One region of the Mycolicibacterium sp. YH-1 genome, then DNA from elsewhere that is predicted to be linked to it. Evidence: predicted binding sites of a transcription regulator. Region 1 holds the regulator's gene; the other holds the start of a gene.
What was found. The regulator LexA, encoded in region 1, represses DNA repair genes until DNA is damaged. The targets are predictions, from matches to a motif close to CGAACANNTGTTCG.
Positions count from the first base shown of each region.

Region 2: L0M16_RS20850 (HNH endonuclease signature motif containing protein) is a predicted target of LexA. The motif match lies at 1,698-1,711, and genes of this name have one in related genera.

Region 1 is NZ_CP092915.1:4,187,228-4,190,939, forward strand. Features, by position in the region: gene nrdR (transcriptional regulator NrdR) at 1-454, opposite strand, end outside; gene L0M16_RS19640 (LysM peptidoglycan-binding domain-containing protein) at 550-996, opposite strand; gene lexA (transcriptional repressor LexA) at 1,205-1,903, shown strand; gene L0M16_RS19650 (LGFP repeat-containing protein) at 1,919-3,712, opposite strand, start outside.
Region 2 is NZ_CP092915.1:4,425,965-4,429,676, reverse strand. Features, by position in the region: gene L0M16_RS20855 (VOC family protein) at 1-278, shown strand, start outside; gene L0M16_RS20850 (HNH endonuclease signature motif containing protein) at 308-1,693, opposite strand; gene L0M16_RS20845 (tyrosine recombinase XerC) at 1,929-2,846, shown strand; gene L0M16_RS20840 (TIGR03621 family F420-dependent LLM class oxidoreductase) at 2,861-3,712, opposite strand, start outside.

The DNA of each region.
Region 1 (3,712 bases):
GGGCGACCTTGCGGTGCGCGCGCAGCGCCTCGATCTCGCGTTCGAAGTCATCGGCCGAGGAGAACGACCGGTACACCGAGGCGAACCGCAGATAGGCCACCTCGTCGAGGTCTCGTAGTGGGCCCAGAATCGCCAGCCCGACCTCGTTACTGGCAACCTCGGGTGATCCGGCGGCGCGGACGGCGTCCTCGACCTGCTGAGCCAGGAGGTTCAGCGCATCGTCGTCGACCTGTCGGCCCTGGCAGGCCCGGCGGACGCCCTTGATCACCTTCTCCCGACTGAACGGTTCGGTGACCCCGCTGCGCTTGACGACCGCCAACACGGCGGTCTCGACGGTGGTGAAACGCTTGCCGCACTCCGGGCACGAGCGGCGGCGGCGGATGGCCTGCCCCTCATCGGCCTCACGGGAGTCGACCACTCTGGAGTCAGGGTGACGGCAGAACGGACAGTGCATCACCGCTCCTTCGCCGCCTATGGCCAGTCCGGGCAACCCGGTCGCATACGAGCGTACCGTCGCACGGACGCAGGGTTCACGGCGCACGGCGCACGTCAGCCCACGGGGGCGATGAGCGTCTGCCCGGCATCGACCGCGGCGGAATCCAATTCGTTGAGCTCACGGATCTGATCAACGACCGCACCGGTGGGCGCATCGGGGGCCACGCGACGAGCAAGCTGCTGCAGCGACTCCCCCATTTGCACCTGGACGACGGCCAGTTGGCCCGGCACGGGCTGGGGCACCTCGGGCGGGGCGCCGAACTGGGCCACGAGTCCGAGCCACACCGTGATGCCAGCTGCCATCAGCGCCAGCAGCACTGTCGTGACCGGTGTGATGGGCTTGCGTCGGTGCGAAGCCCGCGACATCAGAACGCCGGTGCCGCGGTACCGCAGCGGCTCCGCGGCCGGCCGACGGCGTTGCGGACCCCGCGACGCGTCGGGGCGTCGCCGCACCGGGCGAGCGATGAGATCGGTCGGGTTCTCCCTGGTGATGATGGTCATCTTCGAGCCTTTCGGTGAAGCGCCGGAGCGTGTGTTCGCTTGTGTGTTCGAAATATAATCGCTCAGGTGTTCGATGAATAGAACATGTGATCGAACTGTTGCAAACGATATCGGCGCCCACCGACAAGTTCCGGCCGTCACGCGCCGCTCCCGACACGCGTCGAACACATGTTTGATTATCGGGATTGACAGGACTAGATTCGCCACCATGAGTGACAGCAGCGACACACGAGACGGAAGCGACGACACACCTGTGCGCCGTGACGCCGCGCTGACCGAACGTCAGCGCACCATCCTCGAGGTCATCCGCAATTCGGTCACCACAAGGGGATATCCACCGAGCATCCGAGAGATCGGTGATGCCGTCGGCCTGACCTCGACGTCATCGGTCGCACACCAACTGCGCACGTTGGAGCGCAAGGGCTTCCTGCGGCGCGACGCCAACCGGCCCCGCGCGGTGGACGTGCGCGGTTCCGACGACATGGTGACTCCGATCGTGACCACCGACGTCGCCGGGTCGGACACGCTGCCCGAGCCCACCTTCGTACCCGTCCTCGGCCGGATCGCCGCGGGTGGTCCGATCCTCGCCGAAGAGGCGGTGGAGGACGTCTTCCCGCTGCCGCGCGAACTCGTCGGCGAGGGATCGCTGTTCCTTCTCAAGGTCGTCGGCGAGTCGATGATCGACGCCGCGATCTGCGACGGCGACTGGGTGGTCGTGCGTCAGCAGAATGTGGCCGACAACGGCGACATCGTGGCCGCCATGATCGACGGCGAGGCGACGGTCAAGACGTTCAAGCGCACCCGGGGACAGGTCTGGCTGATGCCGCACAACCCGGTGTTCGACCCGATCCCCGGTAACGACGCGGCCATCCTGGGCAAGGTCGTCACCGTTCTCCGCAAGGTGTGACGGCGGCCGGCCGCGTCAGCCTCTGACGAAGCCGTTCGTCAGAGCGAATTCCTCACTGGCGAACCAGACCTCGGCCTTCACTCGGTCGTACTGCTCCGAACCGGGTAGCCAGTACAGACCCGTCTTGGTGTCGGCCTTGATCGGATATCCGGCAGGGGCACCATCACCCTCATCGGAGGCCAGCCGCAACGACGTCTGAGCCGGCGCGGGCTCATCGAGCTGTATGGCCGCGTGGCGACCGCTAGGCGGGCCGCTAACGGCCTCGACCTCCTCTGGGCGAGCCTCGTCTGGATGATCCACCGCTGCGGGATCGACGGCCTCAGCGGCGTCCGCGGCCTCGACGTCATCGTCGACGGCCTCGGTGTCCGCCCAGACCTCCGACGCCTCCGAGTCCTCCATGGCCGCCTCGTCGGTGGAGTCGCGCTCCTCGACGACGCTCACAATGAGGTTGGGCTTCGTGTCGATCGCGTCCTGATCGAGGGAGAATCCACCGTCCAACGAACGTGCGGCGGGAACCTCCGGCGGCACGGACGCGGCAGGCGTCGCGGCGTCACCGCCCTCGTCGTCCTTCGGCATCGCCCACGCGCTCAACGGAACATAGGGCTGCTGCTGGCTGGCCGGTGTCGGGCCCGCCGACGGCATCGGGCCGGACGCGAAGTCACTGCCCTCGTCGTCGTCATCGTGATCATGAACGTCACGATCGTCGTCGTCATAGTCGTCGTACTCGTCGAAGCGGTCCATCGGTGCGCGGTCCTCACCGCGCCGCCGGTTCAAGATCACCGCGACGACCACGGCACCCACCAGTACGAGAACGGGTATGAGGGCGAGCGCCCACCACCACTTCTGATACCACGGCTTCCCGCCGTCATCGCCTACCGGCCCGGTGGCCTGGGGTGCCCTCGGGGCGTCCTGACCGGGCACCGCGAGACCCGCGAGCGCGTTGGCCAGATTCGGCGGCTCGGTGGAGAACTCGTTGCTCGCACGGTCGAACGTGATCGCCCCGTTGGCGAACTTCTGGGTGATCACATCGCCGTTCTCGGCCTGATCGGCGGTCGGCGCACCGAGATCGCCGGTCGCGCCGCCGAGTTTGGCCCAGGCCGCGTTCATCGCGCCGCGCACGATCACCGCGCCGAAGTCCGGCGTCCAGAAGATCACCGGTTCGTCGGGGGCGGCGAACTTCGCGATCCGGCTGGCGGGGGCGAGACCACCATCGGCCTCGGAGGCGATCGGGAAGCCGAGGTCACCCGTCGGCCCGCCCACGCTCTCGTACTTCTCCAGCAGCTGGCCAGTGATCACATCGGCGCCGTGGGCGGGGCTGTAGAAGATCTTGCCGCCGCTGAACGCCTGCACCAGGTTGCCGTCGCCAACCGGTTGCGGCGGTCCGTCGGGAGCGCCGAGTGGGCCAAGCGGCCCACCCGCGGCGCGGCGCGCCGCATTGATCTCCGACGTCGCATCACCCGGGATCTCGAGACCCTTGAGCTGATCGGCCAGCTCCGGCGGGGTGGTCGTGAAGGTCTTGGTGCTCCGGTTCCACGACAGCTCGCCACCGGTGAACTTCTGAGACACCACCTCACCGCGGTAGACCTCGTCCTCCGTCGGCACACCGAGAACACCCGCTGATCCACCAAGCGCGTCCCACGCCGCGTTGATGGCGCCACGGACCACCCTGGCACCGGTGTCGGGGGTGAAGAAGATGACCGGCTTGTCGACCGCGCTGAACGTCGTGTTGCGGCTGTCGGGCGCCCGGCCCGCACCCTCATCGATGTTCGGGAAGCCCAGATCACTCTCAGCGGGCCCGCCGAGCGCCAG
Region 2 (3,712 bases), 240 kb from region 1:
TCGCTGTGCTCTATGACGATGCCGGCCTTGAGATGGTGATCAGCCAGCCCATTCCCAAACTGGGCGGTGCGGATCAGGTCGGCTTAGGGGCGACCACCTACCACATTGGGTTTCGGCTGCCGTCGACGAAGGACGTCGATACCGTGTTTCTCGGTCTGCAGGCTGGCGAGGAGCAGCAGATTGACCCGCCGAGGAAGATGCGCGGGCGCTATCTGTTCTATTGCCTGGCACCCGGCAACATTCTGGTCGAGGTATCAGCACCCGGCGACGATGCTTAGGGCGCACCGACACAACGACATTCGACCGGCTAGACGGGGTCGTCGTCTTGGTCGGGGGTTTCCTGGGGTTGTCGCAGCATGCGTTCGGGGTGGTGCAGGTCGTTGACTCTGGTTTGGCCGGTGTCGAGGTGTGGTGGTGGGATCCATTCGGTGCGGCCGTCTTTGCGTTTTCGGGTGGTCCACTCGGTTTGTTCGATGAGGCGGTTGTCGGGTCCGCAGGCCAGGGTGAGGTCGTCGATGTTGGTCTGGCCGCCGTTCTTCCAGTCCGCGACGGCGTGGTGGGCTTGGCATGTGTAGCCCGAGGCTGTGCAGCCGGGTCGGGTGCAGCCACGGTCTTTTGCGTAGAGCACGATGCGTTGTGCGCCGGTGGCGCAGCGTCGGGTGCGCCCGAGGTAGAGGGCCGCTTCGGTGTGTTGGTCGAACACCGCGAGGTAGTGGAAGGCGTGGGATGCCTGTGCGATGACGTCGGCCATGGGTAGTCGGGTGCCGCCGGCGGTGATGGCGTGCCCGGTCCCGGATTCGAGCTGTTGCAGGGTGGTGGTGACGATGATGGTGGTCGGTAGCCCGTGGTGCTGACCGAGCTGTCCTGAGCACAGCAGGTTGCGGCCCATGGCGAGTAGGGCGTCGTGGTTGCGTTGGTATTGGGTGCGGTCATCGCTGTCGATGGCGGCGTCGGTGGGTTCGCCGTCGATGGTGGGTGTGAGGTCGTTGGGGTTGCACATCCCGGGCTTGCCCCATTTGGCGAGGATCGGTTCGAGAGTGGCGCGCAGTTCGGGGGTGAGGTGTCCGCTGATACGGCTCAGCCCGTCACCGCCCTGGTTGCCGATCGAGATGCCGCGGCGGCGGTCGCGTTGGGCGTCGGTGTAGTCGCCGTCGGGGTGTAGCAGCGCGAGCAGCAGAGCAGTGGCACTGCGCAGACCCTCGGGGCTCTGTTTGGCGGCCACACGCACCAGGTCGGTCTCGGCGTCGGTGCGGGTCTGGGTGTCGATGTGCTCGGGTAGGTCGGCGAAGAACTTGCGGATGATCGCGATGTGTTCGGTGTTGATCTGGCCGCGGGCCTGAGCGGCGGCGGTGTTCTCCAAAACGGGTGGCAGGGGTTGGCCGGTCAGGGTGCGCCGCGGCGCGAGGTCGGCGGCGGTGTCGATGCGCTTGCTGGCCTCGTTGACGCTGATCCGCAGCCGGAAGGCCACCAGCTTTCGCAGTGTGGTGTCGCCGAGTTCGACGGGGTTGGCCTCGGTGGCGAGTCGGTTGAGGATGCGGTACTCGGCAACTGGTGCCCGGCGGGCGTCGTGTTCGAGGTAATCGAGCAGTTCGAGGAGTTCCGGGTGGGTCAGGGCGTCGAGGTCGAGGGCCGCGACTGTGTCGCGGGCGGCGCGCAGCGCCTGCACGGCGGTGGCGACGGGACCCGATGACATACCTCGAACATACGTGCGATGACCGACGGGAATCTCAGATTTGTGACACGTGAAACCAAAGGGGCAGAAGAGTTTTCACCAATTCGGCGAGCGTGCGCGAACTCGTATCCGAGACCGGCGTGTCGCCCGCAGACACGCGCGTTCGCGGGTGGGCGGGGTATGGGAAAAGTCTCGAAACCATCACACCCCCGACCGCCTCACGCAGTCCCGGACGAATCTCTGCAACGGTGGTGAGGTGACGACGGTTCAGGTCGAGGCGGTGCTCGAGGAGTTCGACGAGTACCTCGCGCTGCAACGCGGCCGCTCCGAGCACACTCGCCGCGCCTACCTCGGCGATCTCAGGGCGCTGTTCACCTTCGTGCGAGAGCGGACCCCCGACGGCGGGCCTGCGGAACTGACGCTGCCCGTGCTCCGCTCATGGCTCTCGGCGCAGGCCTCCGGCGGCGCGGCGCGTACGACGCTGGCTCGGCGCACCTCGGCGGTCAAGACGTTCACGGCGTGGGCGTCGCGATGCGGCCTGCTCGACACCGACCCGGCGACGCGGCTACAGGTGCCCAAGGCGCATCGGACACTGCCCGCGGTGCTGCGCCAGGATCAGGCGCTTGACGCCATGGAAGCCGCGACGTCAGGCGCCCAGCAGGGCGACCCGCTCGCGCTGCGCGACCGTCTCATCGTGGAGATGCTGTACGCCACCGGAATTCGTGTCAGCGAACTGTGCGGTCTCGACGTCGATGACGTCGACTCGTCGCGGCGGCTGCTTCGGGTGCTGGGCAAGGGCAACAAACAACGCACCGTGCCATTCGGTGAGCCAGCCGGAAGAGCCTTGGCGGCATGGCTTTCCGACGGCAGGCCCGCGCTGGCCACCCCGACGTCCGGCCCAGCCCTACTGCTCGGCGCCCGCGGTGGGCGTATCGACCCGCGTCAGGCGCGCACCGTCGTGCACCAGACGATGGCTGCGGTCACCGGCGCGCCCGATATCGGCCCCCACGGGCTGCGACACAGTGCGGCAACCCATCTGCTCGAGGGCGGTGCCGACCTGCGCGTCGTCCAGGAACTCCTGGGCCACTCGTCGCTGGCCACCACCCAGCTGTACACACACGTCACCGTCGCCCGGCTGCGCGCCGTGCACGACCAGGCGCATCCACGCGCCTGATCGCGCAGCAGCGCTCAATTCCGCAACAGTGCAATGACCTTCGCGAGATCGGGCAGCGCCGACGCGCGTCCGGGCAGTTCGTCGAACACCGTCCAGTAGCTGATCCCGAACCGCCGCTGCCGGTCGACGAGTGCCTGCGCCATCTGCTCGTGCGTGCCGATCAGGACGAACGGCGACTCAAGCAGCAGCTCGGGCGTGGTGCCATCAACCGTGGCGGCCAGCTCCGCCGCGGCAGCGTCGGGATCGTCGGTGGGCACGACGAACTGGATCAGGGCATTCAGTTCGATGGTGTCGAAGCGGGACCCTGCCGCCTCCCGCACGACCGCGATGCGGTCCTCGACGCCCTCGGGGTCGAAGTGGGTGAGCCGCACACGCGTGGCGTCGTGATTGTGGGTGATGCCCGCGAGCCCGGCGATGTCGGCGATCCGCCCCGCGAGCGCAAGTACGCGGGTCCCGTTGCCGCCGATCAGGATCGGGACCCTTGTGGGTGGGGCGGCGACCAGGGCGCCGCCCGGTGCGTGCACCCGGTAGTGCGTGCCGTCGACGTCAACGGCCTCGCCGTCGAGCAGTGAGCGGATCACCGTGACCGACTCCTGGAGGCGGGCCACCCGGATGCCGCCCCCGTCGAACGGCAGGCCTGCGGCGTCGTACTCCGACCGCATGTGACCCGCGCCGAGGCCGAGCTCGAAGCGGCCGCCGGAGACCGCCGCAAGGGTGGCCGCCTCCCGTGCCACGTCGACGGGATGGTGGAAGTCGTTGTTGAGCACCAGGGTCCCGGTGTGCAGGGTCGTGGTCGCCATGGCCGCGGCGGTGGCACCGACGAACGGCGACAGCGTGGGAACGAGATGATCGGCGAACGTCATGAC